3 regions of the Brevibacillus nigriterrae genome follow, and region 3 is predicted to be linked to each of the others. Evidence: riboswitches for the same ligand, from Rfam matches in the RefSeq annotation. Region 3 holds a riboswitch; each other region holds the start of a gene.
The links. Region 3 has a riboswitch for cyclic di-GMP ahead of ACPW7N_RS10655 (methyl-accepting chemotaxis protein). Riboswitches for the same ligand answer to the same signal wherever they lie in the genome.
Positions count from the first base shown of each region.

Region 1: linked by a shared signal. The riboswitch ahead of ACPW7N_RS21465 (methyl-accepting chemotaxis protein) and the one ahead of ACPW7N_RS10655 (methyl-accepting chemotaxis protein) in region 3 are both predicted to bind cyclic di-GMP.
Region 2: linked by a shared signal. The riboswitch ahead of ACPW7N_RS15515 (protoglobin domain-containing protein) and the one ahead of ACPW7N_RS10655 (methyl-accepting chemotaxis protein) in region 3 are both predicted to bind cyclic di-GMP.

Region 1 is NZ_JBNCMT010000035.1:19,514-30,476, forward strand. Features, by position in the region: gene ACPW7N_RS21445 (dimethyl sulfoxide reductase anchor subunit family protein) at 1-624, shown strand, start outside; gene ACPW7N_RS21450 (4Fe-4S dicluster domain-containing protein) at 664-1,563, shown strand; gene tatA (twin-arginine translocase TatA/TatE family subunit) at 1,591-1,809, shown strand; gene moaA (GTP 3',8-cyclase MoaA) at 1,806-2,810, shown strand; cyclic di-GMP riboswitch class I at 3,110-3,195, shown strand; gene ACPW7N_RS21465 (methyl-accepting chemotaxis protein) at 3,371-4,882, shown strand; gene ACPW7N_RS21470 (hydrogenase maturation protein) at 4,906-6,645, shown strand; gene ACPW7N_RS21475 (alpha/beta hydrolase) at 6,768-7,874, shown strand; gene ACPW7N_RS21480 (MarR family winged helix-turn-helix transcriptional regulator) at 7,892-8,359, opposite strand; gene ACPW7N_RS21485 (DoxX family protein) at 8,502-8,921, shown strand; gene ACPW7N_RS21490 (CDGSH iron-sulfur domain-containing protein) at 8,966-9,163, shown strand; gene ACPW7N_RS21495 (hypothetical protein) at 9,172-9,351, shown strand; gene ACPW7N_RS21500 (hypothetical protein) at 9,348-9,827, shown strand; gene ACPW7N_RS21505 (ABC transporter substrate-binding protein) at 10,091-10,963, shown strand, end outside.
Region 2 is NZ_JBNCMT010000020.1:28,396-39,358, reverse strand. Features, by position in the region: gene ACPW7N_RS15545 (efflux RND transporter periplasmic adaptor subunit) at 1-853, opposite strand, end outside; gene ACPW7N_RS15540 (ABC transporter permease) at 913-2,370, opposite strand; gene ACPW7N_RS15535 (ABC transporter ATP-binding protein) at 2,394-3,095, opposite strand; gene ACPW7N_RS15530 (DedA family protein) at 3,255-3,893, opposite strand; gene ACPW7N_RS15525 (class I SAM-dependent methyltransferase) at 3,912-4,478, opposite strand; gene ACPW7N_RS15520 (PilZ domain-containing protein) at 4,698-5,069, opposite strand; gene ACPW7N_RS15515 (protoglobin domain-containing protein) at 5,112-6,425, opposite strand; cyclic di-GMP riboswitch class II at 6,436-6,518, opposite strand; gene ACPW7N_RS15510 (STAS domain-containing protein) at 6,689-7,081, opposite strand; gene ACPW7N_RS15505 (ATP-binding protein) at 7,078-7,509, opposite strand; gene ACPW7N_RS15500 (SpoIIE family protein phosphatase) at 7,533-9,368, opposite strand; gene ACPW7N_RS15495 (methyl-accepting chemotaxis protein) at 9,579-10,963, shown strand, end outside.
Region 3 is NZ_JBNCMT010000011.1:123,500-134,462, forward strand. Features, by position in the region: gene ACPW7N_RS10645 (methyl-accepting chemotaxis protein) at 1-1,525, opposite strand, end outside; gene coaA (type I pantothenate kinase) at 1,788-2,735, shown strand; gene ACPW7N_RS10655 (methyl-accepting chemotaxis protein) at 2,813-4,378, opposite strand; cyclic di-GMP riboswitch class I at 4,469-4,553, opposite strand; gene ACPW7N_RS10660 (hypothetical protein) at 4,809-5,438, shown strand; gene ACPW7N_RS10665 (hypothetical protein) at 5,435-6,700, shown strand; gene ACPW7N_RS10670 (hypothetical protein) at 6,887-8,635, shown strand; gene ACPW7N_RS10675 (cytochrome-c peroxidase) at 8,889-9,956, shown strand; gene ACPW7N_RS10680 (VCBS repeat-containing protein) at 10,086-10,832, opposite strand.

The sequences.
Region 1 (10,963 bases), on a different contig from region 3:
AATCTGGGAACCTCGTGGTTAAGCCGGGAGATTCTGTTTACCGGGATGTTTATCTTCGGAACGCTGATCACACTTTATCTGAGCTTGAAAAACAAACAGGTGCCGGGCGGTTTGGCACTGGCGACAGCGCTGATTGGATTGGCTGACGTTTTTGTGATGAGTTCGCTTTATACGCATACATTTGTTAACGGCTGGAATAGCCTGAATACCTATGGAGCCTTCTATGGTACAACATTGATTTTGGGTTCCGTACTGGTTGCAAGCTTTATGACCGGTAGCTTGAAGACAAGCAATCGTTCTGAAGCATCTCAGGAAGTCACTCGATACAGCTTTTATGCTGCCTTAATCGGATTGGTTCTGGAATTGGTGCTTGGGGTAATTTACGGCTTCTCCATCCCAGCACCAGAGGCTATCCAAGCAACACCTGCCGTAACGCTTCTCGAATACTTGCAACCAGCCGTTCTGATCCGCTATCTGCTTGCCATTGTTGGTGTCGGTTTCATGGGCTTCTTGGCTGCAGGGAAATCTGTAAAAAATACAACTCAAGTAGCCTATTTGGCTTTAGCCATCGTATTTGTGGCTGAGTTTATTGGACGCTACGTATTTTATACATTGGGTGCCTAGTCGATTCTCAACCAAAATCTTTTTGAAGAGGTGGCTAAGATGGGTTTATTTAGTAACTGGGTAGAAAGCCTTGATTATGGGTTGGAAATACTCCCCTCTTGTACGCGCCATCGGAGTCCCCGTTCATCGTGCAACAAATGCCTGGAAGCATGCCAGAACGAAGGAATTTCTCTCGTCGATGGCAAGCCTTACATAGACAGGGAGAATTGTGTGGATTGTGGAAGCTGTATTTCCGCTTGTCCTGTTCAGGCGGTGGCGGGGATCTTCCCGAAAAGAACAGTGGTTGGCAATCAACTGGTGATCACAAGCGAGCAATTCCCTACTGTCAAGGAATTGCTGGTTTCTTATAAAAAAGGGATCAGGACGATCGTCAGTGAGGATCCGGCATTGCTAGACGAGCTGAGACAGCAAATTGAAGAAGCGAATTCTATGCTGCTTCAACTTGGCGAGCAACCGTTCACTACTGCTGTGAAGGCTGTTGAAGAAGAAGAAGTAAAGTATACGAGAAGAGAGCTTTTCTCTTTCTGGAAAAATGAAAGCCAATCACTTGTAAGGCAGTTCGCACCCGCAAAATGGCGCTTTAATCAGCAAGATTTGGACTTGACCAAGTATTATCCTGATTATCAATTCTGCAGAATCTCGCTTAACCTTGAGACTTGTACGTTATGTGCTGCCTGCCAAAGGCTTTGTGAGCGACAATGTCTTCAGCTGTCGGAAACAGGTTTCAGTATTTCGGCACAAGCCTGTTCATCTTGTCAGTTGTGTGTGGATATCTGTCCTGAGCATGCTATTTCGGTAGAAGATGGTATTGCGCCTGCTGTCTCTGTTCAATATCCCGTTTATCAGAAGCAGTGCGGGGTCTGCAATCATTCGTTTGCCACTTTGAGGGAACACGACGAAATATGTGTGATGTGCACAAAGCGCAAAGGATTTTTTTAAGAAAGTTTTATACGAGGGGTGAATTTCATGACCAGTATTGGTATTCCTGGGCTCATTTTAATTCTGATTCTTGCATTGGTTTTATTTGGCCCAAAAAAATTGCCTGAAATCGGACGAGCGGTTGGTCAAACGTTAAAAGAGTTTAAAAAATCGACTCGTGAGTTGACATCAGATGTGGTGGAAGAAATGAAAGAACAGCCAGTCAAAAATATCACAACGACTGTGGAAAGCCGAGAACAAAGATGAATAGCCTGCTCGATTCTCTTGAGAGGCCTCTTCAGGATTTACGTATTTCCGTCATTGACCAATGTAATTTTCGCTGTTCATACTGTATGCCGGAAGAAGTGTATGCCCATCGAACATTCCTGAACAAAACGGAACTATTATCTTTTGATGAGATCGAAACAATTGTTCAGGCGTTTGCGCATCTTGGAGTGAACAAATTAAGACTCACAGGTGGAGAACCTTTACTTCGGAAAAACCTTGCAGATTTAATCAGAAAATTATCTGGTATTTTCGGAATTGACGATATTGCTTTAACGACAAACGGCTATTATCTCCCCTTGTATGCTCAAGCGTTAAAAGAGGCTGGATTAAAGCGGGTGAATGTAAGTTTAGACGCAATGGAAGATTCCGTTTTTCAAAAAATGAACGGGAGAAACATCAAAGTCGGTACGATCTTAAACGGAATATTTGCGGCGCAAGAAGCGGGGCTTGAGGTAAAGGTGAATATGGTCGTTCAAAAGGATGTGAACGATCTCCAAATTATACCAATGGTTCATTTTTTTAAAAAGCACAAAATTACGTTAAGGTTTATTGAATTTATGGATGTTGGAAATTCAAATGGTTGGAATATGGATCAAGTGGTCACTGTTCAGGAGATTCATGATCGGATTCAAGCCCAGTATCCTCTAAAAGCAGTCACATCCCGGTATTTTGGAGAAGTGGCGAAGCGCTATCGGCATGTGGGGACCCAAGCTGAAATTGGATATATCTCTTCCGTCTCGAATGCATTTTGTTCAACCTGTACACGGGCTCGTTTGTCTGCTGATGGACAGATTTATACCTGTTTGTTTGCCAACCAAGGATTTGATCTCCGCAAATTAATGAGAGAAGGAGCTTCACTCGAAGAAATTGTATCCTCTGTAAAAGAAATTTGGAATGGACGGACTGACCGGTATTCTGAAGAACGGTTACATTATACAAACAAAGAAAAAAAGATAGAAATGTATTATATTGGTGGTTGAAATATCTTTCTTTCGATTGGAAGCATAAATTTGCCTGAATGGCAGACTTATGCTTCTTTCATTTTCGCTCCCCCTTGTTAGCTTTATCAATCTTCGCCTCCTACATAATATATCTTGAACATGACTATCTTCTAATTCAATAAAGGCCAACGGTGAAATTTGCAATTAATACAACTTGTGGCAAAAAAGTAAATTTAATAATAAAGTGATTTTTTTTACTGTCGTTTATTGTTGTAAAATGTTATTATATTTCAGATGATAAATGGTTAATCTTTCCTATTGTTATCTATAAATTTTACTAGTGACAAAGGCAAACTCATTGAAAGGTGAGGACGCAAAGCCACGGGTCTAAAGCTCTATGAGCCACGATAGCCGGGTTGCCGAATAGCTGATAAGAGGATGGCTATTCTTAGATAGTCATCTTTTTTATTTTCAACATTCACTCTTATCTATTTTTCCAACAAGAAGATGTCAGATTGGCGAAAGAAGTCAAAAAATCTTTTTCAATCAAACCAAGTTGTGTTTGAAATAAATAAATATTGGGAGAGATGAAAGTGTTAATGAGTGTTAAGAATCGCCTTATACTGATTTTGTCTTCAATCGTTTTACTGTGTTCAGGTCTTGTTCATTTTCTTCATCATTCAGTAAATTTATTTCAGCATATGGAAGTTTCAAATGTTGAAAGATCAGGTTTAGTAACAAACGGTTTCCTTGTATTTCCTATGATATTATTTATCGTTACCATTGTGCTTTACCGGATCAATAAAGATCATCCGCTCATTCCACTTTTCAATACACTTACCATTACATTTAGCAGTATCTCCATGATTGCTGGTGGCGATGGGATGGTAGAGTATCATTTTTCCATTTTTATGGTAGTAGCAATAATAGGTTACTACGAGAGTATCAAATTAACATTGATCATGACTGTGATATTTGCGATTCACCATATTGCTGGTTACTTTCTCTTTAGTCAATATGTTTTTGGGAACATGCAGTACTCTTTTTCAATGGTCCTTATCCATGCTTTGTTTTTATTAGGGACTTCTGGTGCAATTATTTGGCAAACAATCCAAAAGCAGAAATTGCTTGATGTCTTGGATGAAAAGGAACAGAGTCAACAAATAGTAAGTGGAATCATAAGAAAATTGTCTTCCACCACTGAAAAACTAATGAATGCTTCTTCTCAATTAAAGAGTAATTATGAATCGAATCAAATGGCTATCAAGGAGATATTTTCCCACATTCAAGAGGTTTCGAGCGGTGCTAGTATCCAAAAAAAGCAAACTATTGATAGTGCACAGATAATCGAAGAAGTAGCATTAAATATTCAACAAATTACAGAAACGTCAACGATTGTATCAAAAGCGTCATTAACGACTACACATGAGGCTGAACATGGTGATGCGATGATACAAAAAACAGTCAAGCAGATGAGTTCGATCAATGACACAGTTAACACTACGTCTGAGACAGTTAAATTGTTGGATAATCGTTCAAGAGAGATCCAGGAAATTGTCGGATTAATAACAAATATTGCTTCGCAAACGAATTTACTGGCATTAAATGCAGCTATCGAGGCAGCAAGAGCGGGAGAGCACGGAAAGGGATTTGCTGTAGTTGCGGATGAAGTAAGAAAATTAGCTGAGGAATCTGCTATCTCTGCAAGCAAGATTGCTGGTATTATTCAGACAATCCAATCGGAGACGAACACATCCATGAAATCCATGGATCAAGTGATCAGTGAAGTAAAAGCCGGATTAGAGCTTGTGCAGGAAACAGGAGAAATATTTGAAAGAATACATACGTCTATTGATGAAGTAGCTGATCAAATTAAGAGGATATCATACTCAACGGAAGGGGTTTCAGGTGGAGCACAAGAAGCATTAGCATCTATTCAAGAAATGGCATCTTTTGCAGAACAAGCATCAACTAACGCTCAAAATATAGCAACCTCATCTGAACAGCAACTATCATCTGTGGAGAATCTTTCTACTCTCATTTCTACACTTAACGAGATTACGTTCGAACTACAAGATTTGATTGAAAAGACGAAAGAATTGAAGTTATAAACATGCCTAGAGGAGTGAGTGTAATGAAAATCCTATTTCTAACTACAGCTCATAACAGTATGAGTCGACGAGCTTATGATGAACTTACCAATATTGGACATCAGGTTGATGTATATCTGGCCATTGGGGATAGTGAAATGATTCAGGCAGTTGAAAAACACAAACCTGATTTAATTGTTGCCCCGATGTTAAAAAAAGCAATACCTGACGTGATTTGGCGTAATCACACTTGTATCATTGTCCACCCTGGGATCAAGGGTGACCGAGGGCCATCATCTTTAGATTGGGCGATATTGCATGGTGCAAGTGAATGGGGGGTAACTTTACTTCAAGCCAATGAAGAGATGGATGCTGGGGACATTTGGGCTTCCGTTAATTTCAAAATGAGAAATGCAAGCAAGAGTAATTTGTACAGACATGAAGTTACAGAAGCAGCTATGAAGGGATTGCTTTTGGCGGTCGAGAGATTTGAAAAAGGTGATTTTAAACCGGAACCACTTGATTACAGTAAAGAGGATGTAAAAGGAACTTTGCTGCCCACAATGAAGCAAGCTGATCGAGCAATTGATTGGTCTATGGGTACAGAGCAAATTGCAAAGAAAATTCGCAGTGGAGATAGTCAACCCGGTGTGTTGGATAAGATTTACGGAGAAGAATATTATTTATTTGGAGCACATGAAGAAGATGTGTTAAAAGGGAACCCCGGCGAAATAATTGCCTGGCGTGATGATGCGATTTGCAGGGCAACGGGTGATGGAGCGATTTGGATTACTCATCTGAAAAGAAAAAGCACCGATAATAGCATCACATTTAAAGTGCCAGCATTTCTTGCATTAGCGGATAAGTTAAGCAATATAGCTGAATCTCCATTAGCTTTCGACGATGAGTACGAGGGTCGAACATACAGAGAAATCTGGTATGAAGAGAAAAACAAAGTAGGCTATTTACACTTTGATTTCTACAATGGAGCTATGAGTACGGAACAGTGTGACAGGCTTCGATTAGCATATCGTGCTTGTTTAAAAAGAGATACAAAAGTGATTGTATTAATGGGTGGATCAGATTTTTGGTCAAACGGTATCCATCTTAACGTGATTGAAGCTGCTGAGAGTCCTGCAGATGAATCATGGAAGAATATCAATGCAATTGATGATTTGGTTCATGAAATTATCACAACAAATTCTCATCTGGTTATCTCAGCTATGCAGGGTAATGCTGGTGCGGGTGGAGTCATTCTGGCACTTGCAGCCGATTATGTATACGCTCGTGAAGGTGTGATCTTAAATCCGCACTACAAAGGAATGGGTAATCTGTACGGGTCTGAGTACTGGACGTATCTGCTACCTAGGAGAGTTGGGGCTCAAAATTCATTTGAAATTACGGAAAAGTGTATTTCTTTAGGCACAAGTTCTGCTAAGAAAATTGGACTCATTGACGGAGCTTTTGGCGAAAGTACAGATAGTTTTTCTTATGCTGTGGCGGAAATAGCGGAGAAGCTTGCTTGTTGTACTGATTACCAGCATTTGCTAGATGCTAAAAAGGAAATGCGGATGAAGGATGAACAAGTAAAGCCACTGGAGCAATATCGAAAAGAAGAGTTAGATAAGATGTGGGAGAACTTTTATTCACCAGATTCTCTCTATCATGAAGCACGCAAACGGTTTGTTTATAAAACATGTCCAACGTGCAGTGAGGTAGTAATCAATCGTATTAGTCCGCTAACTATTCATGTTTTACAGGAAGTTGCTGTTAGTGCAGATTAGATGAAACATCCAAACAGTTGTCGCAGGGTTTTCTCTGTGATGGCTGTTTTTTTATTGCTTGAATAATTTGGTTCGAAAAAGATCAAAACATAAAAAAATGCTTGAATCAAAGGGGTACCTTCATGAAAAAGATGCTAATTAAAAAATTAACCGTAATTTCAAGCGTAACACTCATGATGTTAGCAACAGGTTGTGGGAATTCAACGGAGTTCAGACACTCTGATTCTTTTGATGTCGCCCCCACATCAGTAGGTGCTGTTGCTGCAGAACAGGGTGTACCTGCAAGTCTATCACCAAAGGTAGTATTAGAGCCGGAAGCTCAAAAGATCGTTGACGCTACCGCCAACCCTCCCTATTTGAACGAACTTGGTCCCGAAAAAGCACGGGAAGCCTTAAACAAACTTCAATCGGGTCCCGTTAAAAAGCTGCCCGTAGATGAAAAAGACCTTACGATCAAAGGGGGGCCAACAGGTGAGGTATCTCTGAAAATCGTACGGCCCAAAAATGTGAAAGGCAATCTCCCTGTCATTTTATATATCCATGGAGGAGGTTGGGTGTTAGGGAATGAACAGACGCATGACCGTTTGATTCGTGATCTGGCTGTGGGGTCACAATCCGTTGTCGTTTTCCCAAAATACAGTCTCTCACCGGAAGCCAAATACCCCGTCGCAATCGAGCAGGTCTACACTGCATTAAAGTGGATTGCAGAAAACGGCAAAAAGTACGGTATGAATCCGGATAAACTGACGGTGGCAGGTGACAGTGTAGGTGGCAATATGACCGCTGCTGTCACTCTGATGGCCAAAGATCGTGGCGGTCCGCCGATTCATAAGCAACTGCTTTTTTATCCCGTAACCGATGCATCGTTTGATACAGAATCATATAAGCAGTTTGCCACGGGGTATTACCTTCGTCGTGATGTCATGCAGTGGTTCTGGGATCAGTACACAACCGATCCAAAACAAAGAGCGGAAATTTATGCTTCCCCGTTGCGTGCGACAACTGAGCAATTGAGAGGTCTTCCCCAAGCTTTGGTCATCACAGATGAAGCGGATGTACTGCGTGATGAAGGAGAAGCCTATGCTGCCAAACTTCGGCAAGCTGGCGTTCCTGTAACTGCAGTACGAGTTCTCGGCACCATCCATGACTTTATGATGCTTAACGACTTGGCCAACACAGAGGCGGTAAAAGGAGCAACGTTGCTTGCCAACGAATGGCTTCGAAAATAGCAAGCAAAGAACACCATTCAAATGAGTGGTGTTTTTTCTTGTTCTTCATCGTCGAATTGCATTTTTTGCAGGATAGTGCGTAATAACTCAAGTTCCTCATTGGATACTTTCGAAACGAAATGTTCCTGAATCCCTTTGGCATAAACGGGCCAAGCCTTTAGGAGTTCTCTTTGTCCATCTCTTGTCAGGACAGCAAAGGCACCCCGTCGGTCCGTTTCACTCCTTTCTCGGATAATGAGGTTTTCTCGTTCAAGGCGGTCAACCAGGCGGGTTAGACCACTCCTGCTTAAAACAACTGATTTACCAATTTCGTTAATCCTAAGCCGCTTTCCAGGAGCTTCATATAAAGCAATTAATACATCGTACGTTGAAAGGGGAACTCTTTTTTCCGAAGCCAAGTCCTGTTCAATCAAGGTAATGATCTTGGCATGGGTTTTTAAAAACGTGCGCCAAGACTCCAATTGTTGTGGGTTTAATTTGTCCATTTACGGTCCATCTCCTTGAAAAAATGCCTTGAATTCACTATAAAACAAAAATGTTGACTAAGCAACAATTAGCATGGTAAGATTTTGTTGCTGAATCAATTGTTGATTAAGCAACAAAATAAAGTGACGGGAGAAGATGAATGTGAAAGGAAGAGTGACGGATTTCGCTAATGCAATTTTGCGGATATCAGTAGGATTCATTTTTGCTGCACATGGAGTATTCAAATACTCATGGGGAATGGGAAACCTGGCCGACTGGTTGGCACAACAGGGTTTTCCGTTACCCGGCGTAACAGCTCCTGTGCTTACTGGGGTGGAGTTACTTGGTGGGCTGTTGCTGATGCTTGGGGTCGGTACACGTTATATCTCCGCTATTTTTTCTTGCATCCTACTAGTGGCGCTTTTCAAGGTGAAGTTGTCGGTTGGTTTTATTGCGACGAACGCGACAGGATATGAATTTGATTTTATTCTCCTTGTTGTCAGCCTTTTCATTTCATTAACAGGAGAGAGTACTCTTGATAAAGCGATGAAAAAGCGTTTTGGGCAGGAGAAAGTTGGATGAGTGTAAACGTTTGTGATACCGAAATGGAAGGGGGGTGAAAGCAAATGGATAGAGTCACTGTTACAAAGTTTGATAATGGTCCTTTTGTGTTAAAAGGGGAAATCGAATTGTTAGACGGTCAAGGTAAAGCGTTTAAAGTAACTGATACTGTCGCCCTGTGCCGGTGCACGAAGAGTTCAACTCAACCTTTCTGCGACGGAACGCATAATAGCTGTGGTTTTCGTGAATCTTCAAGGGCGTAACGTTTCTAATGAAACCAAGTCAGCTTCAAATTACACAAAACCATGAAGGAACTGCCGGGGAGGCTCCTTCATGGTTTTTTTGTGACCAAAGAGAAGCTGCAAAAATATTTTTTTGCGCTTTTCAGATGAATGTGGTAAAAGTGGAAGTAATTACAAGAAAAAAGATAGAAAAGGGAGAATATAAATGAAACTGCAACCATTGATCGAGGCGATTAATGAAGCGTCTGAAGATCAAATGAAACAAGAGCAGGCGATAAAGGATTTTCTATATTCGTTTATCAAGCAAGGTCATTATTTCGTCGTATCTCCTTGGCCTAAGAAAATAGATGAAACAGGTATGGACCTCCGACCTTATTTTGGTCTCCATTTGGACAAGTATCCTACGTATTATGTGTTTACCGATTCGAAGATTGCGTATGTTTTTGCTCAACATTATGGTTTGTGCTTAGCGAATGGTGAGGCTCTGACTATCAAAATGCCAACAGAAAATTTTATTGAAAGATTGAAACACTATCAAGAGCAAGGTGTCGAGCTAGTTATGTTTGACGAAGGGGAATCATACTTTGCACATACGATTCCGTATATCGTAAATGTATTAGAAGAGATAGGTACAAAAAACACAAAAAATACTTGGGCCAAGTACCTGAAGAAAATGTTTACGTAACGTCTCTTGATTTCAGAAATTTTTTTCGATGTTAAATAATCCTTGAACGTAGCGAACAGGTGTCGCAGGGTCTCCTCTGTGATAACTGTTCTTTTTTGATTTTCCTCCAATTCATTGATGTGTGTTTCCGTAGAAACAATCTCTTTACATGAAATTAATCAAATAACAAGGTAAATTCACGTGTGGTTAATATTGCGATTGTATATTTTTATTGTACAAAACAACAAACAAACGCACATAAACACAAATTGGAGGAGAATCACATGAGAAAGCATATGGCTCTGAAAACAGTGTTGGCAATGGGATTGTTGACTTTGGGAATTACCGGATGTGGCGGTGAACAAAATACTGCTACCCCGAACAAGGAAGCAAATGCACCGGCGGAAAACACACAAAAAGAACTTTCACTTGAAGAGATTACCGATATGGCGAAAAAAGAAGGGCAAGTTGTGAGTGTCGGAATGCCGGATGGATGGGCCAACTGGAAGGGTACGTGGGAAGATCTAAACAAGAAATACGGGTTAAGTCACACGGATACAGATATGTCCAGTGCAGAAGAACTCGCGAAATTTGAAGCTGAAAAGGATAATCCAACCGCTGACATTGGTGATGTGGGTATGTCATTTGGACCAATAGCAGTCGAAAAAGGATTAACTATTCCATACAAAACAAGCTATTGGAATGACATTCCGGACTGGGCAAAAGACGATCAGGGAAATTGGCTAGTTGCTTATCAGGGGACGATTGCCGTACTAACGGACAAGAAACTTGTCAAAAATCCACCTAAGTCTTGGGATGATCTATTAAAAGGCGACTATAAAGTAGTTGTGGACGATGTATCGAAATCCAATCAGGCACAAATGACTGTTTTGGCAGCAGCGATGGCACATGGTGGAAATGAAGGGAACATCCAGCCAGGTTTGGATTTTTTTGCGGAGTTGGCCAAGCAAGGTAGGTTAGCTTCCATGGATGTTAAACCAACCAATCTGGAAAAAGGCGAAGTTCCTGTTGCGCTTCTGTGGGATTTTAGTTCTCTAGGATACCGGGACAAAATTGATCCAAATCGTTTTGAAGTATCCATTCTAAAAGAGGGAAGTGTTGTCAGCGGTTATACCACCATTATCAATAAATATGCT
Region 2 (10,963 bases), on a different contig from region 3:
CTTTGATCTCATCTTCTTTGTCAATCAACACTTTCGCCACTTTGCCTTCAGTCGTTGCGATGAGGTCGATCTCTTCTGGAGCCTCAAATTTTGTGGCTAAATGACTCATCACTACTTCTCCAGAGGGACTACGGTATTCCACCTGACCAGGATCTCCAACGACTATTCCTGGCACCTTTTTCACCAATACGGTTACGTCAAAAAGAATCCCATTTTTCTCTACGTTCTGACCAACGGAATCAAGCTCAATTACCTCTCCCTCCACAAAAGTAAGGGAGTTCCGTAAGAAAACACGCACTTTTTGCCCTTTTTTGAAGTTATTTGCCTGAGTACCGAAGAACCTCCCGTTGATTTTCAAATGATTCACGTCAATTATTTTTGCGAGTACGGTATTGGGTGTTACTTCGTCTCCCACTTTCACCATGACTTCTTTAACCTTGCCTTGCTTATCCGATTTGATTTCCGGCAACCGCTTGGCTAGCTTCCTGATTTCCTGTTCTGTTTTGGCCAAGGAAATCTCCAGCTTCTGATACTGTAGCTCTGCATCTTCACTGTCGAACGTGAAGAGTACATCACCTTTCTGAACCGATTGGCCTTCTTTCACGAGCAGCTTTTCTACTTTGGCGGACAGTTCCGGTTTTACTTCCTCGTACTCTTTCGCCTCCACAGTACCTGTAGCGTAGATTGTTTTTTTCACTTCGCCTTTATCTGCCATAGCTGTAGGCATCTCTACTTTTTGCTCTGGTACTTGCTCTTCTGCAACAGACTTTGATTCCCAATATTTCCATCCAAAAAATCCCCCAACCAAAACAAGTACAATACTCCCCATAATGATCCACTTTTTCTTGCTCATGTGAACCCTCTCATTCTTCTCACGATATTTTTATTTGATTACATCTCTTCGTCTCTTCTTTATTCCGAACGGATGGCTTGCATTGGACTCAAGCGGGATGCCCGGTATGCGGGGAAAATTCCGGCAAGAATGCCAATGACAAACGAAAAACCAATCGCAAACAGTGCGAGCCATAATGGAATGGTCGCCAATTGAGCGGCAGCCTCTTCGCCTCCCATACTGGCACCGAACAAATTGAAATCTGGATTTTGTTTGGCAAGATAATTGAGTCCATAAACGGCTCCATAAGCCAACCCTAATCCAGTAATTCCTCCGATCAGACCGATAAAGCCAGACTCGATCAGAAAGAGCCAGCGAATGTTGTAAACAGTAGCTCCAATTACCTTCATAATACCGATCTCTTTGGTTCGCTCGAGAATGGACATGATCATCGTGTTTACGATACCGATGGTCGCAACCAGCAATGAAATAGCAGCGATTCCACCCAGAATCATCTGGATGACGAAGAACATTTTGTTGATTTCCTTCAGTGCGCTTGCTGGCGAGTAGATTTCATAGCCCTTCCGTTGGGCTTGCTCCACAACCGCTTCCACATTCTCTCGCTTATCTACCTTGATGAAGATACTTTCAAACTCTTTGTCGTCCGCATTACGCCCCTTTTTTTTGCGTTGTGGTTCACCAGAAAAATCACTGTTTCGCTTATCCTGAGTCTCCATCCACTTTTGCAATTCATCTACCATGGCAAGTGGAACATAGGCAGCTGCCCCTCTTCCTATTCCGTTGTTCTCTTCTTTTTTCAGTTGACCGACAACGCGGACACGGATCTCTTTTTTCTCAAATTTACGATTCCCGTCCTCGTCTTCAAAATCGCGGGTCAAAGTGATTGTCCCGGTTTTTCCCACAGCGTCAAACGGTGCAGAAACCCCTTCATTTTCGCCGCCGAATGGAACACCTCCACCCGTACGTCCAGCACGCTCGCTTGCCCGACGCTTTCGTTCTTCCCGTTTTTCTTTCTCAATATCTCGCATTTCACGGGTAACTTCATAAGAAACGACGATCTCGTTTGCCGCGCCTTTGAGGTACTCCCCTTTTTCAACATCGTCACTTTTCATGAAAGATGATTCCTTGACATCCACGCCGATCAATTGAACATGGCCTTCTCGTCTGCCAATTTTCAGTTTGGTTGACTCGTGCAACGAACGGATCGGCATCACTGCCTTGACCCCGTCGATCTTCTTTAATTCATGGACCGCATCCCAGTTCATGACTTTTATTTCATCTGGTGGAATCTCTTTGTCTTCTTTCTCATTCCAAAACATAGGAGCAACTTCCATTTCCGTCAAACTGCCCCAGCTTTCCAGACCCTTGACGGCATTCTCTTTCAATCCCAAACTAAGCGAAATCATGGCAACGATTGCTGCAGTCCCGATCATGACACCAATCGAGGTGAGAACCGTGCGAAGCTTCATCCGCCACAGGTTCCGCCAGACAATTCGAAAAGAATCAATTATTTTCATGTTTTCCACACCTTCTCATGCGATTAAGCAAGCATGCTTTCTCCCTGCATCACTCGTCCGTCCTTCAAAAAAATCACACGATCTGAATTTTGTGCCACTCCCTGATCGTGTGTAACGATAACGAACGTCGTTTTATGTTCACGGTTCATCTGCCGCAACAGGATAAGAATTTCTTCTTCTGTTGCACTGTCCAGATTTCCAGTCGGTTCATCGGCAAGGACAATACTCGGCTTGGCTACCAAGGCCCGAGCAATACTCACCCGCTGCTGCTGGCCCCCAGAGAGCTCATTTGGACGGTGCTTGACCCGCTCATCCAAACCAACCATTGCTAACATCTCCGTCGCCCGTTTGATTCGCTCACGTCTACCAACTCCGAGAAAAGTCAGCGGCAGCTCCACATTTTCCAACGCAGTCAGGTTGGGCAGGAGATTAAATGACTGAAACACGAAGCCCATGCAACGCCTGCGAAACAGGCATAGCTGGTTTTCATTGTATTTGGAGATTTCTTCTCCATTAATAAAAATTCGCCCTTCCTCAGGTCTGGTCAAACCTGCCATCAGGCTCAACAAGGTTGATTTGCCTGAACCTGAAGTACCGCAAAGTGCGACAAATTCTCCATTGTTGATGTGCAAACCAATATCGTATAGCACTGGAACTCTCATTTTTCCCGCTCCATAGCTGTGATTTACTCTCTCTACCGTGAGTTCTCCCGGTTGATTACTCATCCCCACGACACCTCATTACTCTCTTCTCATTTTTTTCCACTTATATATGACGATTAACTAGTAATACCGTTACATCTTTTTGGAATAAATTATCTTTTTTAACTAATCCTTAATAGATTGAAAAGACCCCAAGTGTTGGCGCACCTGAGGTCTTAGATACTAATTTCGATTTGCTTCCTGTGTATATTTGCTTTGATTGCTTTGATTACTTGGCTTCCTTGTTTTCCCAACCATGATGATTATCCCGGTTATTCCGACGAAGAGAAGAACGGATAGCCAGCCATACTGTGCCACAATTGCACCAATTTGCTCAATATATTGACCAAACGTTCTCCCAATCAAAAACAATATTAGTGTCCAAACAAACCCGGTTGTATAGGAATAGAGGGCATAGCGGGCGAATGACATTTTATTAATGCCGACCAGGTAAGGGACAACATGACGTACCACCGGAAAGAAGTAGCTAATGATCAACGATCGGCTTCCATATCGCTGTATTAACGCATTCCCTTTCTCCACATAGTTACTCATTTTCTTTTTCCGCATGATCGTTTGCAAGGCTGGCGCTCCAATGGTTCTCCCGATCACATATCCGATCGAAAGCCCGGTTACTACTCCCGCATAACACAACAAAAAAGAGGGGAGTGGTTCCAATATTCCTAACGTAGTGACAAACCCTCCACTCATCACTACGACTTCATCTGGAATGGGCATTCCCACAATTCCAAGCCAAAGTAAGAAGAATAGGGCCGCATATCCGTATTGCTCAATGCCCGAAAGTACAAATGCCATATCCATGAATACTTCATCCCCCCACTAGCTTATTTTCTTGCATGTATAGATAAAGGCTGGTGGAAGATTGAATGGGACAAACTCGATGGTCACTTCTTGAAAATGTTTCTCCAGCATCTTCTTCATCTGAAGCGAATATTGAAAAGCAATAAAAAGCCCGCCAGGTTTTAACGTACGAAGGCTAGCTTGCAAGATCCTCTCTCCCTCCGCTGGTGAGAAATTCGCAAACGGCAAGCCTGATATAATGCAATCGACTTGTTTGCAATTTCGTTCTTGGGTAAACTCTGCCAAATCTTCGGCCTCCGTACCGAAATGAAACGAAGGATATTGCCGTTTCAAAGCACTGCGCATTTCATCGTCTTTCTCAATGATTACTGCTGTTGTTGCTGTTTTTTTATGAAGACTGATATATTCTGTAAACACTCCTGTGCCAGCACCTAATTCAACAATGAGATCAATTTCATTCCAGTCAACGTTTTCAAACATTTTTTTGGTCAAAAAGGTTGAACTGGGTGTCACACTGCCAATTTGACCTGGTGATTGAAGAAACTTGGTCAAAAAGGTATAACGGCTATTTGCTGCACTTAACAAGTTACTGCACCCCCAAAAGCTGGATAAGAAAAAGATAAATTCATTGCCTTCATTATCGTGGAATAATGGCGATCCAAAAACGAGCGTGCGCCGGATTATGCACTTGACTGTTGGCGGAGGATCCATCAGACCCAAGACGGATATATTGCCGCTAGTTCCTTCCGGCAGTAAATGAAAAAGAGCCTACCAATAAGGTAGACTCTTTTGAGTAGACTCTATTTATTTCCGTTGTATATTGCGTTTGGCAAACTGCTTTAATTCCCACAACAATTCTGATTCGATCGATTTATCTACATCAAATTGAACTCCGTAAGCAAAGTCCTTGCCACTTGGTTTCTTCCACACAATGTCACCAATCAGGTTTAACTGCTTGTCAATTAGTACAAATGAAAGCAAAATGCGAATTTTTGCTTTATCACTTGGAAGGTCTTGTTTGCATTCAAACTTGGCACCATGAAGGCTTATATCGTGAAGGAAGACGTGCTCTTCCATTTGAATATCATTCACGCCGTTTATTTCAACAATTGTGGACTTCGCATCTAATGGATTATTGAACACCATGCGGAACATCTCTTTGCGTTTATATTCCACAAATACTCCCTCCATCCATGTAACGGTCCACCTCTGATCGAACTAAACGTGTCTGGCAGCATGATTTAATGCTTCTGCAGATGAAGAAACCTTGATCGTCGCTGAACCAATTTCTTCGATGACAAAGACTAATTGTCCGATCTGTTCTTCGACATTCTGAATATCTGCAATACTGCTTCCCATAGACTTTACAATCTGATCAAAAGCTTCCTTCGTTGCTTTCGATTCAACCTGCCCTGTCTCAACCAAAGTCTGAACCTCTTTAATCGATTCTACTACTTCTTCTGAGAATTTGCTAGATTGAGCGATAAGCTCAGTAATCTGTTTGATGGAATGTTTGGTTTGCTCCGAAAGCTTGCGAACTTCACCGGCAACAACCGAGAAGCCACGGCCATGTTCACCTGCACGGGCCGCCTCGATTGCTGAGTTCAAAGCAAGGAGGTTTGTTTGCTCGGCAATATCCTGAACTAATCCGATGACATGGCGAATTTGATTGGAGGATTCATTTAGCTTGATGACAGTCTCTTCCATCTGCTGGGTGCTTGTGAAAATCTCTTCGATCCGCTTCTCCAAATAATTCAGGCGATCTTGTCCTTTGTAGGCGAGTTCCTGACTATCTTTTGATTTTAATGCACTTTGGCGAAATTGATGATTTACCTCGTTGCTATTCGCCACAAGCTGTTCAACCGAAGCACTTGTCTGTTCTGTTAGCGCTGCCAATTCTTCGCTTAAGGAAAGAACCTTGCTCTTTAATTCTTCTTTTACCTTTTCATATTGCATTTCTTGTTGGCGCATATTTTCCTTTTCGTACGCTTCCAACACAAGCTGTTGCTCGAAATTGAGGATTTTGGTAACAACCTTGGTAATCCGGATCATTTCTTCGCTATCTGTAATATTCTGATGAACAATATCTACTAATGTATTCTGCAAATTCTGAAATGCACCCATATACCACTTGGGAGCAAGCCCGATGTGTACATGTCGTTCGGCTACACGAATACGGCGTTGGAGGAACTCCTTGTCGATACGCCCGTTAAACATCTCAATGACATGATTTTGCAGAGTAACTTTCAGTTTATCAATGGTACTGTGTCGCTGAATAATTTGCTTCAAGAGTTCTACTTCCAATACCGATTGGTAAAAGCTTGATACGATTGCGTCCACATTTGTACGAATCAACGATTGAATGGATTTAGCAATTTGAATTTCCTCTTCAGTAAGCTGGATCATTTTCATTTGCAAATGTGTTTCGCTTCCTGGGGCTATGTTTACGGTTACTTTTTCGCTTTTCGCCTTATCAATCCATCTCTTTTGCGACTCTTGTTTCGAACCGAATGCTCTGGAGAAAAAATTCATAGTCGCGTCCCTCTCTTTGGTCGGTTGCACTACTAGCTCCAAATCATCCAAGTGCCCATATAGAGATGATTCTTCAAAGCTCCCATTTGATAAAAATATTTGTAAGAATGGCATTTTTCAACATTGTTATATTGGTAATATTTAATATATATACATTCTTAGCAATTTACAAGTAATTTCTACAAATTTCGACTCTTTTTTATGCATTTTTTGTATATATTTCCATTAAAAATGCCGACTCAATGGCCGGCTTGGTCAATACCTTAATACTCATCAATTCGAATCGTAGCATTGTACCCATTTCGCAAGGCTGCGATGGCTTCATCAACCGAAGCTGTTAGTGGGAAGAGCAGGTTCAGCTTGGAGATCATGAACAGCTCACGGATGATTTCGTCCTGGATAACGATGGCAATCTTTTGGATTCCAACTAACTTGGCGAAGTTAATTAATACCCCGAAACCGGTGCTGTCAATAAATTGCAACTCTGTCAAATCAATTATGAATCCATCTGCTTGACCAATAAATTCTTTCAGCTTGTTTTTGACCGAGTTGGTACTTCCGAATAACAGTTTTCCTTTTATACTGATTTTTTGATAACCGTTACCATTTTGAACCTGTATCTCCACAGGAGTGGAATTGTTGGACAAGTTATTCATTTTTGCGTCACCCGCTTTCTCAAACCCATAATAAACCGACCATCTTCCGCATGGTCATGCCAGACATCATCAACTAAATGACGCATGAACAAAATTCCTCTACCGTCCTCTTCCCAAATCAGGTCCTCCATACATCGCTCTTCCAGTTTTTTTTGTACTTCAAGCGGCAATCCGCCTGCAGAATCGATGATTTTGATTTCTATCTCTTCTTGTTTCACATCTATTTTCAATGATATATTTTGCTCTCTATACGCCTCGCCGTGACAACGTTTCATTGCTTCCACTGAATTAATGATTGCCTCATGAGCAGCAAGAACGAGCCTTTTGGTCTCTACTTGATTTACCCTCATGACTGTCCATTCACAAATTTGATCAAGAAACTCTACCATCTCTACTGTCGCAGGACACTCTATTTGAACATGTATCACGAGCTACCTCCCCCAAAAAATTGTTAGTGTGTCTCACCTGGCATACACACCGATACCACACAAATATCGTCTTTAGTCGTCAAGTCAGTTGTTTTCGCATCAAGCAGTCGGTCGAATAACGATTGGTGGCCTTCAAGGCTATAAGCAATAATCATGCGCTCAAGCTTTTCTCTACTATTCGCAGGTGATGGTCCGTAAGCTGCCAATAATCCGTCTGTATACAATAATAGATTACATGTTTCTTGGTAGGTCAGCTTGCCTTTTTGAAACGGGAAGGAGTCGAGAACCCCTAACGGAATGTTCCCTACATCTAAAAGTTTCAGCTCTCCCTTCTGGTGAAGATAGCCTGTTGGATGCCCTGCATTCACATATTCAATTGTTTTTTGCTTTGTATCGATCACTACATACAAACCAGTGACAAAAGTGACCATCGGTTGTTCTTCGTCTGCGAAAAGGGTAAGCATATGTGAATTCAATTCTTCCATTACCTTTCCAGGATCAGTCACACGGGTGATCAAGCCCCGAAGCAAGGCACGGATGGACATAATCACAAGTGATGCTGACACACCATGCCCCATCACATCAAGTATGATGATTCCATACCGATGCTCATCGATTGGATACCAGCTATACATATCACCAGACAACTGTTCAGAAGGCTGATACCTGGCTTCAATTGAGATATCTGCATTTTGCAGGGGCGGGGTCAACACACTTCGCTGGACTTTCTTGGCTAATTCCAGTTCATGCAAAATCTTTTCCTCCGCCAGTTTGCGAGCAGTGATGTCCTGTTTGATGGTTACATATTGATAAGGGCGTTTTTCTTCATTTAAAAAAGGAACAATCGTTGTTTCCACCCAGAAAATCGAACCATCTTTGGCTCTGTTCTGGATCTCACCTTTCCACACGATCCCTTGCGTAATTACTTTACTTACTTGCCCAAAAAAATCAGGCGCATTCTCTTCCGTATCGATAATCGAGTAATGTTGTCCAATCAGCTCATCTCTCGTATATTTGGACAACCTGCAAAAATTATCGTTAACGTACGTAATTATGGCGTTTTCATTTGTAATAGAGACCAACGCAGATTCGTCCAAAGCCAGTTTCAGATCAGCAAGCTCCATCAACGTTTGCTTTAAGATCATTTCCTGGCGAATATGTTCCGTTATATCCTTGGCCACCACGAATGCACCCGTGATTTGATCGTCTACAAATATCGGTGACGTTTTCACGAGTAGATCAACTTTATAGCCCGCTTTATGTGTGATTTTCGTGTGGAATTCTTGCGTCTCTCCGTTCATCGTATTCGCAAAATATTCCATAATTGTCTTTACACGCTCATCGCTCATAATGGCGAAAATCGCTTTTCCAATCAGCTCTTCAGGTGAGTACCCGATGATTCTCTCAACGGCGGGATTTACACTCGTAAAAACCCCTGCCGAATCAATCGAAAATATAGCATCCCGATTCTGCTCAAATAGTGATTTATACCGCTGCACACTCTCTTCCAAAAGAAAATCCATTTGTTGCTTTTTTTCCTCAAGCTCACAAACCAGGAGACGTCCATATTCCTGAAGCATCTGATACTCCTTTTCCTTCATTTCTCTTTGTCGTGTATCAAACAGGCAGAGTGATCCTATATGCACAGAATGTTTCGTAGTTAAAGGAACTGATAATTGAAATGGATAATCCGACAAATTTTGACGTTTTTCTCCTTTTTCAGAAACAACTACTGTCTTCCCTTCGAAAAATAGAGAGACTGAGCAATACGCAACATTCATGGAATCCACAATCAATGAAACAATCCGATCAATCGTCTGACAAGGGTATAAGGTATTGCGAAAGAGCGATAAATCCACAAGTGGCCTCCCTTCCCGATAAGCGCTTACAACCTTGCTAAGCTTACCAAAATGATACCTAGCAAAATTTAAAAGGACAATACAGGCTATTTGTCAAATTTATTACTTTTTTATAGGAAACGCTTACAAAAATTCGGAAATATGTTACATTATCTGTCATAATATTCTTTTTTTCTACATTTATTTTCACACTAAGGGAGTGCCTGCTGTATGTCATACAAGAATTTCTCGATCGGCTTTAAGCTAAGTGCCATCGTCTTTATAATCAGTCTCTTTTCACTGGTCGGCGTATCTTGGCTTGTCTACGATCAGGCAAAAGGGTCTATGTTTCAGTTATCCTCTGAAACAATCAAAGCGATTGCTTATAATAAATCAAGACAACTGGATATGGCAATCGAAAAGGAAATTTCCCAGCTTGCGGCCATTGCTACAAATGTGCATATCATCGAAGGGACAAGCGCTGAGAAAAAAACGGAATTGGAGCGAGTTTCCCAACAGGTCAGCAATTATGATAAATTATTCTTTGCAACGCCAGAAGGAACTGTGGTCGCAGCATATCCTCTGGCAACCAGTCAACCATCCATCTCCCAAATGGAATATTTCCAATCCGCTCTCAAAGGCACTGCGGGAATATCGGAACTTTCTTTATCTCCTGAATCAGGTAAGCTGGTATACACCATTGCTGTGCCGGTGATGGATGCCAGCAAGCATGTCATTGGTATCATCGGCGCTGAAATGAACGAGGAAACATTGACTACCGTATTACAGACAGATGTTCTGGGAGATACGGGAGAAGCCTATCTGACCGATCATACAGGACTGATGCTTACACAAAGCAAATTCAACCCGGCAACAGCATTCTCTACCAGCGTCGCCAAGGAAATGGCAGATTCTCTTCAATCCGATCATATGAATCCTGTCATGTACCAAAATCATATGGGAGTGCCAACTGTTGGTGTCGCCAAAAAACTATCTTCCCTGAATGGATATCTCGTGGTCGAAAAGAAACAGGAAGTTGTGAATACGGCAGCTTCTCAACTGCTTACATTCATGGGATTTACCCTGGCCGGAGCATTAATTGTGATTACTGCTGTCATATTTATCTCCATGCGGCTGTCACTGCAACCACTGATTCGCCTGGTCGGTTTGGCCAGGCAGTTGGGAGCAGGTGATTTGACCGTCCATGTTCCCATTCAGAATAAGGATGAAATCGGAAAACTGTCAGAAGCGTTCAATCAAATGCAGGAGTCGATTCTGGCTACCATCACCCAGACCAAACATGCTTCTGAACTGGTCGTGACGACAGCCGAACAACTATCAGAGGCCGCTACGATAACTGGTGATTCATCTACACAGGTTGCGGTAACTATCAGTGATATTGCTGCTGGTTCTGGTAAACAAACAGAGCAAGCGTCACAAATGCTCTTATTAATGAAAGATACAGAGAAACAGGTGGAACAGGCCAATCAAAAAGCAGAGCTGACAGCAAAAAATGCCTTACTCTCCGCCAAGGTCGCTCACGAAGGTCAAGCTGCGATCCAAACAGCAATTGACCATCTGACAACAGTAACTAAAACCGTAACATATGCGACAGA
Region 3 (10,963 bases):
CTGCGGCGGTAACCTCTTCTGTACTTGCAGATACTTGACTAGAAGCCTCTGAAATCTCTTGAATCTGTTCGTTTACCCGCTTCACTGACTCGACAATCCGATTAAAAGACTCGCCAGCATGATAAATTACAGTAACACCCTTGTCAGTCTGATAGGTTCCCTCTTCCATCGATTGAATTGCCCTCGATGTTCCTTCCTGAATCTGTTGGATCAAAATCGCGATTTGACTGGCTGATTCATTGGACTGTTCTGCCAGCTTGCGAACCTCATCGGCAACAACGGCAAATCCTTTGCCATGCTCACCTGCTCTTGCCGCTTCGATTGCAGCATTCAGTGCAAGTAAGTTTGTCTGTGAAGTAATTTGTGAAATCACCTCAGTAATCTTTCCGATTTCTATCGACTGGGTACCCAGTTGTTTCAAAACGGTTGAAGTCAGATTGACACTCTCTCGAATCCGAACGATTTGCTCCACCGCCATTTTGATCGTTTCATCTCCAGCTTGTGCCTCGTTCAAGGTACTTCTCACCGTTTTGGATACATCAGCCGCTGATTCAGCAATTTTTTGAATACCTGCTGCCGCCTCTTCCATTCCTCGAGCACTGTCTTCACCCGCTTGAGCAGCAACCGTTGCTTCCTGCGCCAAGTTTTGAATAGTCCTGGCTACTACGTGGGAAGCAGCCGTTACTTGCTGTGTTCCATAGAGTAACTGTTCGGAAGACGTCGACACCTGCTCCGCACTCACCTGTACACTGCCAATTACCTGCCGTAGATTGGATGACATTACAGTAAACGACTTTGCTAAATCACCAATCTCATCCTGATTGGAAACAAGTATTTCGCCACCTCTTAGGTCACCGTTTGCAATCTGCTCTGCAGCATTTGATACCAAAGCGATCGGTTTGGAGATAATGGTACTGATAAAATAAGCAACACCCATTCCAAACGCCATTCCAGCAACACTGAGGACGATGATGATCAGGATTGCTGTTTCTACTTTTTTCGAAGTCTCTTGTCTTCCCAAGTCAAGACGTTCCTGCTGATACTGGAGCAACTGATTTGCTGTCGACGTAAAACGCTTTACAGTCTCAACCCCAGTGGTTCCCATTAATTCAGCAGTTTCCTCTGATTTATTCTGTTTTTTTAAGGCAATCATTTTTTCAGCTACTTCTATGTAATTGCCTTGTTCTTTATCCAAATCATCCAATAATTTCAAGGGTTGTTCATCTGACGTGATCCCACGCAATTGACTACTCACTTTTTTATATTCTTCCACTGCCTGATAGAAATCTTGCAGAGCGGGGTCTTGCCCCACAACCAAAAACCCGCGAACGGACCGAACTTCTTTGGAGATCAATAGCTCCATATCTTTAATCATCATCAACTTTTGCACACGGTCATTAATTAGTGAGGAATAGGTCGTATCCACATGTTTCATCTGGTAGTAGCCTAATCCAGAGATGACACCCAGGATCAACAAAATGACAGTGAATCCAGAAAACAACTTTTTGTGAATAGTAAATTTCACAAATAATCCCCTTTCAAAAACAATATTAACAATTTGTATATCCCCATACTAAAGAAGTAAATGTTTCCAAAATATGATAGATATCACTGACTGAAAGTTTTTATCGATAAAAAAAAGTATATGCTCTCCATTACAAAATGTTTGATCATGGGGTCCATCTTGTTTCTCAGGTTTATTACCCATAAACTGTACTAGGATTGTCACTATTCTGTGATATAATGCCTGTACAATGCACTTTTTTCCTTAAAGGGGCCTTTATCAAATGTCGAATCACATTTATTCTCCTTATATCAATTTTGCTCGGGATGAATGGGAGCGCTTACGTAAAGCCACTCCGTTGTCCTTGTCTGAAAATGACCTGTCCAAGCTTCAAGGAATCAACGAACATCTTTCCTTGAAAGAGATTACAGAAATCTATCTCCCCCTCTCCCGTCTGCTCAATTTGTATGTGGGAGCGACCCAGCAGCTTCACGGGGCAACCAATCAATTCTTGGGAAATAAGACGGAAAAAGTTCCTTATATCATTGGAATTGCTGGCAGTGTAGCAGTAGGCAAAAGCACAACCGCCCGAATCCTGCAAGCATTGCTTTCCCATTGGCCAAACCATCCGAAGGTAGCTCTTGTGACCACTGATGGATTTCTGTATCCAAACCGGATTCTGGAGCAAAGAGGGCTGATGAAGCGGAAAGGATTTCCTGAAAGCTACGATATTCGCCGCCTCATTCAATGTATTGCGGACATTAAATCGGGGCGCTCACGGGTAGAAGCACCTGTCTACTCTCATTTGGCATACGACATACTTCCTGACGAAAAGCTGGTAATTGAGAAACCAGATATTGTGATCGTAGAAGGGTTGAATGTATTGCAAACGGATTCTGGCAACAAATCCAGTCAGATTCCACAGGTGTTCGTATCCGACTTCTTTGATTTCTCCATTTATGTGGATGCTGATGAAATGGACATCTCCCGCTGGTATGTAGAGCGGTTCAAGATCTTGCGTCATACTGCCTTCGCCAATCCCCAATCGTACTTCCATCGTTATTCAACATTAACAAATGAGGAAGCCTCTCAAGTGGCGGAAGGAATATGGCGTGAGATCAATGCGGTTAATCTGGTAGAGAATATCCTTCCTACACGTACCCGGGCTGATCTGATTCTGGAAAAAGGGGCCAATCATCTGATTTCCGCTATTCACTTGCGTAAAACGTAAAAATTCCTTTCGTATTACACAAAAATCCCTTGGGTTGACCCAAGGGATTTTTTCGTATGACGATATCGAATTCTTGTTTAGTATCTGAATTTCGCAACAACCATGTTCAACTGTTCTGCCATTTTGGCTAAAGCAGTTGCCGATGCTGAGATTTCTTCCATGGAAGCCAGTTGTTCTTGTCCCGCGGCAGAAACTTCCTCCGTACTTGCAGCCATTTGCTCAGATGCTGCAGAGCACTCCATCATCAGGGTTGCTACACTCTGCACTGATTCTTGAATTTTGCCGAAGTTTTCTCCTGATTGCTCAACCAGATTGATTCCTGTATTCACTTCGTTCAGACTCTTTTCCATCGAACGGACTGCATCATCAGTTAGATGCTGAATGGAAGCGATGATCTTGCCGATTTGCTCGGTTGATCGAGAGGATTGTTCGGCCAGCTTGCGCACTTCATCGGCTACCACCGCAAATCCTCTGCCATGTTCGCCCGCTCGCGCCGCTTCAATCGCTGCGTTCAGTGCAAGCAGGTTGGTCTGGGCAGCAATACCATTAATAACTTGCACAATTTGACCAATTTCTGTCGATTGTTCGCCCATGCCTTTTACCGATTTCGCCAGATCATTTACGGTTGTGCTGATTGCATTCATTTGTTTAATTGCCTGATGGATGCTTTCGTTGCCTTCTTTAGCAACCTTCAATGCATCATTCGAAGCCACTGTTACCTCATTGGTGCTCGCAGAAATTTCCTCGATGCCACTAGACATCTCCATCATGGAGCTGGTGATTTGTTCGGTTGCCTTACTGGTCTGCAAACTGCTTGCCATTAATTCTTCTGCTGAAGCTGCTACCTGCTCTGCATTTCCTCCTACTTGTCGCAAGAGAACCTGCAGATTCAGTTTCATCTGATTAAAGGCTTGACCCAAATCACCGATCTCATCTTTGCTTTTTACGGAGATGTCTTCAATGGTAAGGTTGCCAGATGCGATTTCCTGTGCTGCTTGTGACATCCGGGTTACCGGCACACTGATGGCACGATTCATGACAAAGGCAATGCCAAGCCCCAAGAGGATCGCGGTCACACTTACCGTAATCAATAGGGTTTTACTGAAGCTAACGTCTTCGTTTGTTTCTTGGAGAGTCTGATCGAGCAGTTCCTGTTGGTACGAGATGAACTCGTCAGCCTTGGCAGCGAATCGATTCCCCAAGTCAGTTCCTGTTGTTGCTATCAGGTTGCTGTACTCCTTGTTTTTTCCTGCCTTTTTCAATGCCAGTAGTTCCGTAGAAAATGCAGCATACTCATCGCTTATTTGCGTCAAATCCGCAAATAATTGCCTTCCTTTCGGGAGGGTAAGCATTGGATCAAGCTCTTTGGACAAATTATCAAACCGCTTCTTGGCTTCATTAAACTGCTCCAACTGTTTCGGATTATCAGAAAGCAGGTAACCTCGAATGCTTTTGAACTCTTCTCTCAGCTCGGAAACCATGTCTTTGACGAGAATTACCTTTTTTACACGGTCATCCAATAAAAATTTATACGTGGTATCCAGGTTTGAAATCTGATAGAAACTTATTGCACTGATGAAAGAAGCTAACAGAAGAACAATGATAAAGCCTGCATACAACTTTTTTCCAACCGATAATTTCATAAATCCTTCCTCCCAGTAATAGTGCTGTCATGAGTACCTTGAAGAATAGCTTTTCATTACAGGAATAGATTACATTGGTATGTAACGCTATTCGGTAGCCCGGCTATCACTTGGTTGAGCCAAAGACCCGTGGCTTTGCGTCCTCCTCTTTCGACAGAGTTTGCGTTTTCGTAGCATGTTAATTTTTAATTATTATTACCTTGCTATAAGTATAAATACCTATTCCCTATTGAACCACATTTCAAACAATTTTGTTACATATTTTTGAATTTTTTGTCGAACGATAAGAAAATTTCTGCTATTAAGTAAATCTTGATAAGAAAAAAAGGAGGCATTGGCCCCCTTTTTTTCTTTCGGTCGATAAAAATTTTTTGTCATATTTTGTTAAGATGGTAAACTAGAGATATATTCCAGACATAGGAGATTCATGATGACGATTCTCTCTCAGCTTTCCTCTCAAACAGGCGATCAAACAGAGGCATCCAATCGGCATGTTGCCGCTCACTGTGTAGAACAGCCAGACCTGCTTTTGGTGCTTGGCGAAGGGCTAACTAGCAGTGACCAAGCCCTTGTTGGGGACTGTGCAGAGGTTTTTACCAAGGTAGCAGAACAAAAGCCCAAGCTGATTGCCAGCTTTGCTGACCAGTTAATTGGGCTGTTCAACCACAAATCAACTCGTGTGCGGTGGGAGGCTATGCATGCCATATCCCTGATCGCACCACTTGTTCCAGAACAGATTGCCCCTGTCCTGTCAAAGTTGTCTGATATGATTCAAGGAGACAAAAGTACGATTGTACGAGATTATGCCATTGATTGTTTGGGCAACTATGCCAAGGCAAGCGTATATACTGCACAAGAAGTTTACCCCATTCTCAAAAGTGTACTTCCCTTATGGAACGAAAAACATCTGGCACGTGTGCTTGTCAATCTGTGTCATGTTGTCAAGAGTTGCCCTTCGCTCGGATTAGAAATCCTCCCTTTTGCCCAGGATTACTCCGAGCATAACAAAAGTTCTGTAAAAAAAGCGGCAAAACGATTGGTGAAAGGAGCTTTACTGTGAGAATTTCGAATGGGAATGTGAATACGGTTAGCCGTACTTATTCTACTTCTAGTCCTACACCAGAGAAAAGCAAATCAGTACAATCCAGTAATTCAGGTGAATTGGCTGCCATCTATGAAAAAAGCAGTTATACAGACAGTACAAACGAAAACCTCAGCACCTATTCGGCTCCAAGGATGGCTCTTGCTTCTTCGGAGGAACCACCCCCTGTAAATCCAGTTTACGAGAATTGGTTGCAATCACTTCCTCAAAGCCAGAATCAGTACATTGAATCGGTATTTAGACGCCTCGATGAGGATCGAAATGGGTTCAATAATGATGAGGTGCCAGAATTATTAAATCAGCATATGGAGTGGCTGCAAAGCAGCTTGGATGATTTGGCTACACGACTTGAACAGGCAGAGAAAGACCTATTAATTACATCGGATGAAGCTGCCGAACTATGGCTTGACGGAGAAAATTTAATCAATCAACTGGATGTAGAAATATGGTCTGACGTCGAGGATCTGATTATCGCCAATCGGATCTTAACCATTGATGCACGCACGACATACACGGATTGGGATAAGCAGTTATCCTACACGGGCAGCAATTACCTGCAAAATATGGAATCTGCGATCAAAAACGAATCCGGCTTTATTTCGAAAGACAAACTTGACCAATACCTAGTGGAATTGAACAAATGGGTAACTGCTCGATCCGATGAGTTAGCCTCTGCTCTTTCAGATGCACCCACGGGAATCAAGACGACATTACTCGAAAACGCTCAAGCCAAATTAAATACGCTGAGACAAGGCTATTCCAACTTAATCTACCAGCAGGTCAACAATCATAACTACCCGCCAAAACCACCATCTGCCGATTCGCTCTTTACCGCCGGGAAACAAAAGTTTGAATTTATGGTAGGAAATCATAAGGCAAGTCTCACCGTGCGCTTATCCAACGGTCAATCCAGTTCATCCAGTTTTTATGTAATTGATGCAATGGGCAATAAAAAGAAGGTAAATATCACTTTTGACAACGCAGATTTGCAGCGGGAATTTGATAAACGATATAAAGAAAGTACTTTTGGCAAAGGAGACAAGGCGCTTTCTCTTGAAAAACTGAACAGCATTTTAGGTTCTATCAAGGACAGTTTGCTAAAAATTTCAGATACAGATATGGAGCGATTAAAGTCTAAACTTTACGGCAAAACTGAATCAACTGCTTTGGATAACAAATTCACTATCTTCCTTGCAAAGCTGAAATTGGCAGTAATTTAGTGAATCTGGACAAACTAACAACAAACACCTCCCTTTTTCGTTTCTCAGACGATTGAAGTGGAGGTGTTTTTTATTCATTACTCAGTTGGTAATTTGTAGTCCGTGCTACAGAAAGTAAAAAGAAACTATGGTACTTTTAATTGGCGGGTTTTCCCTAAAAAACTATTTCAAGGAGAGGGTTTCATCGTGAAGTTACACGCATTAAAGCGATTGATGTCTTTCGTTTTTTGCTTCACACTCGTTGTCAGTCTTGCAACATTCGGCAATCCAGCAACTACATCCGCAGATACGATCTCAACTATAGGCATAGATGAATTCACATTTTTGGATGATGGGTATGACTATATGTCCATTGCTTACGCAAAACCAGATGCAGTAAAGGACGGACATTTCAAGCTTTCACTGGATCTTGCCAAAGACATTGAAATTAAAGCCATGTGGGTACGGACGACAGATAAAGCGGGCAAAATCAATTACCACGGAACATGGAAGACCAGTAAAGAAGGAATCGGCTATCTACTCGGAATCTATGAGGACAACAAAGTGTTGAATCCAGAATTCAAAACTACCCTCGGTACTTTCAAAAAAGGAAAGCACACGTTTGATCTGTATGGCACAGATAACAACGGCGGTATCAAAGAAGGCGAATATTACTACATCGAATTGATCACAAGTGAGGGCAACATTTCATCCGGGTTGACTCCTTATGTCAAGGTAGAACTGTCTAATGGGGTGGAAATCCTCAAATTCGCCTCTGTCGGTACAACAAAAGACAAAGTAGGTATTGATGGATTCAAGACTGACAAACGGAAAGATCTTCACCTGAAACTAATGATGGATATCCCCGAAAAAACAGAAATCATCTCAATTTTGTTGAAAACGACAGACGATCAGGGCAAAGTTGACTACCAAGGAACCTGGCGTACCAACAGACTGGGTGTAGGCTGGTTCCTGGGCTTAGAGCAAGATGGAAAACCAATCACCAAATCTTTCAAGGAACCACTAGGGAGCTTTAAGGGAATTGTCTACCTAGATATGTACGCCACAGATGATTTGAAATACAAGGAAGATGAATACTTCGTCCTTGAAATTACAACGCCAAAAGGTGCCATTACCTCTGAACCGGTCAAATATGATGAACTGGAAGGATTATCTGCAAGTGAAAAAGTGGGAACGGTAAAGGTTGAAAATGCTGACCCAGATTCAACTGTAGCGTTATATCAGGTTACCAAAGGAACAATTATTACACTTCATGCTCAGGCAGTTGCAGATCGTGATGGCGAGGCAGTCTTCGAAAACGTGCCGACTGGAACAGGGTACTATGTACGAAATAACAACAACTATACGTTCCCATTCGAAGTAACTGCAGTCAAAGCGAAGACGCTGATTGATGAAAAATCAATCAAGTTTTCTTTCAAAAACAAGAAAGACTTCACCCAAGATTTGACCGTTAACGGAAAATTCAGCGATTCGGATATTGAGTCACTTGAGTACACAATTGGAACAATCTCCAAACAATATGACTTAACTGATACAGATGGGAAGTTCTCCTTCACAGAAAACATCAATTTGGGAGAAGGCGACGTATTAACCCTCGTTGCTACGGATACCAAAGGCAAAGTACACATTATCCGTAGGTCGATTGAATCTGACCTGGTTGAAGATCGTTCTCTGCAATATAAGCAACTGGAAGAAGATTTTTCCTATGAAGGCAATTGGTCAGGTAAAGCGGCAAAAGAAGTTTTCGCTTTTCAATTGATTGATGGAAAATATGAAACCCTTGAAGTGAAAAAGCTGGACATTAAAAGCAAAACATTCAAATTCAACATTTCAACAGAATCCGATTCGGACGATATTGTCCTTGTAGTAATCGACAAAAACGGTAACTTCGAGCGATTGGTTGGAAATCCGGAGCAATTTGAAGAAAATGAATAATTTTCTGTGACTGTTGTCTACATGATGCAGCCCGTCTCCTAAGCGAGAACGGGCTGCTTTTATTACTGTTCCTCATATATTTTTGCCTTTTACGGTACAAACGGTGCGTATAATACATTGTGATTTTTTTCACAATATATTCAAAAGTGATTCGCTTATGATAATTATTTTAAATATATACTACCTACAAGGTAACATATACTGTCATTTGATAATTATGTTATCCTTATATTCACTATTAGGAGATGAAAAAATGAAGAAAATGGGGATTGGACTCGGTTTACTCTTGGCTGTAGCCTTGGTCGGTTGTAGCAGCAACTCGCCTACTTCAACTGCTCCGAAAGAACAGGCAGCACAGCCCCAGCAGCAAACAACACAGCCTGCCAGCAATGAACAAGATCTAACAGAACTAACTGCAAAGTTCCAGCCGATTGGCGAAATACCAGTTCCGGCTGACAACCCGATGACCGAATCAAAAGTAAATTTAGGTAAAAAGCTGTTTTTTGATCCCAGATTATCAGGTGACAATAAATCCAGTTGTGCAACGTGTCACTCACCTGGTGCCGGATATGGCGATAAATTACCGACATTCGTAGGCTTCGAAGGTTTCAAAGGCCCCCGCAATAGTCCAACTGTTATTAACGCAGGTTATTACACTTCCAACTTCTGGGATGGGCGAGCAGCTAACCTCGAAGAACAGGCCCTCGGCCCGATTCAATCAAAAGTAGAAATGAACCAAAATCTTGATGAACTTGTAAAAGAGTTGAAAACGGTTCCTGCCTATGTCGATGAATTCAAAACTGTATTTAACAGCGAAATCACTGGTGAAAACATCGGTCAAGCCATTGCCTCCTTCGAAAGAACGATTGTCGTGAACGACACCAAGGTTGACCGATTCCTCAAGGGCGATAAAGCAGCTCTCAATGAACAGGAAATTCGTGGTATGAAGTTATTCGCTGGCAAAGCAAGTTGTATGTCTTGTCACGCAGGCCCGACTCTTTCTGATCAAAACTTCCATAACATCGGTATGGAAGGTGACGACGGGCGGTTTAACGTAACCAAACAAGAGGCGGATAAAGGTAAATTCAGAACACCTGCTCTAAGAGGTATTGCACATACTGCTCCATACATGCACGATGGAAGCATGGACACTTTGAAAAAGGTAATTGAATACTACAATCAAGGTGGAGGCAATCACGGAAACAAAGATCCACTCGTGCGCCCGCTCAACTTGTCAGATGAAGAAGTTAACGATCTTGTTGCCTTCCTTGAAGCACTGAGCGGCGAAGTACCTAAGGTTGATATCCCGCAAATTCCATAAAATAACCCACCCGACACAAGCTATCGCTGGAGGTCGACTAAACGCAACATCCGTGTTGCATCGTCGGGCGGGGCCCCAAACTTATACAGAAGAGAGGGTTTTTAGCCCTCTCTTCTCTTTTTCCCCTTATTATGGAATCGAGAACCATTGATTGTACGTCGCAAATTTGGAACCATCCCATCGCAAAAAATTCATTACATACCCGAGTGTGTCAGCATTATATAGGCCGATTGTCCTCTGGATCGCAAGCAATTCATATCGACCATCTCTGTTCCAATCAATCGGGAATTCACCACTCAAGGCTGTCACTTCTCCTTGAACAGGCTTCTTCAGTGTTCCATTAGGATTATACAGGTCTGATAAGTATTCCTTTCCTTTTAACTGAATGTCAATCAAGTAGGTTTTGGCGGGCGAAGTGCTTTTTACTTCTACACGATAATAGTCCTTGTAGGTAACCGTATAATTATTTTGTTGCTGCCGGTTATATTGTTCGGAGTCAAATAATAGTTTGGCCTGGTTATTCAAGAACGAATACATGGTGTTGCCCGAATATCCTCCTGAACCTCCTGTATCAAGGCTCACCAAGATATCATTTACCCGATTCCCCGTAAAATCGCCTAAAAACAAAGTAGGATGATAACCTGCATTTTCACGTAATGGCATCGAATATGTCATTGACGTTCGCCCATCTTGAATCGATAGAGAAAGTTGATCCACAAAAGATCTGCTGCCATCAGAAGAGCGGACTCCCATTAGCCTGACGATGTCGGGAACCCGGTCACCGTTCACATCACCTATTTTCGTGTCAATGACTGCAAGTGAATTTTGAACAGGTCGCACTTGCCCATGCCACTCAGCCGAGTCATAGAAAACCATCTACATTCTCCTAACACCAGGTATTTTTCCTATACCGTATGATGGGCAGATGATTGACGTGACTCAAACAAATGAGCATCTGAACCATATCTGTCTTGAGCACCATTTCGTATACTGTATAGCATTTACAT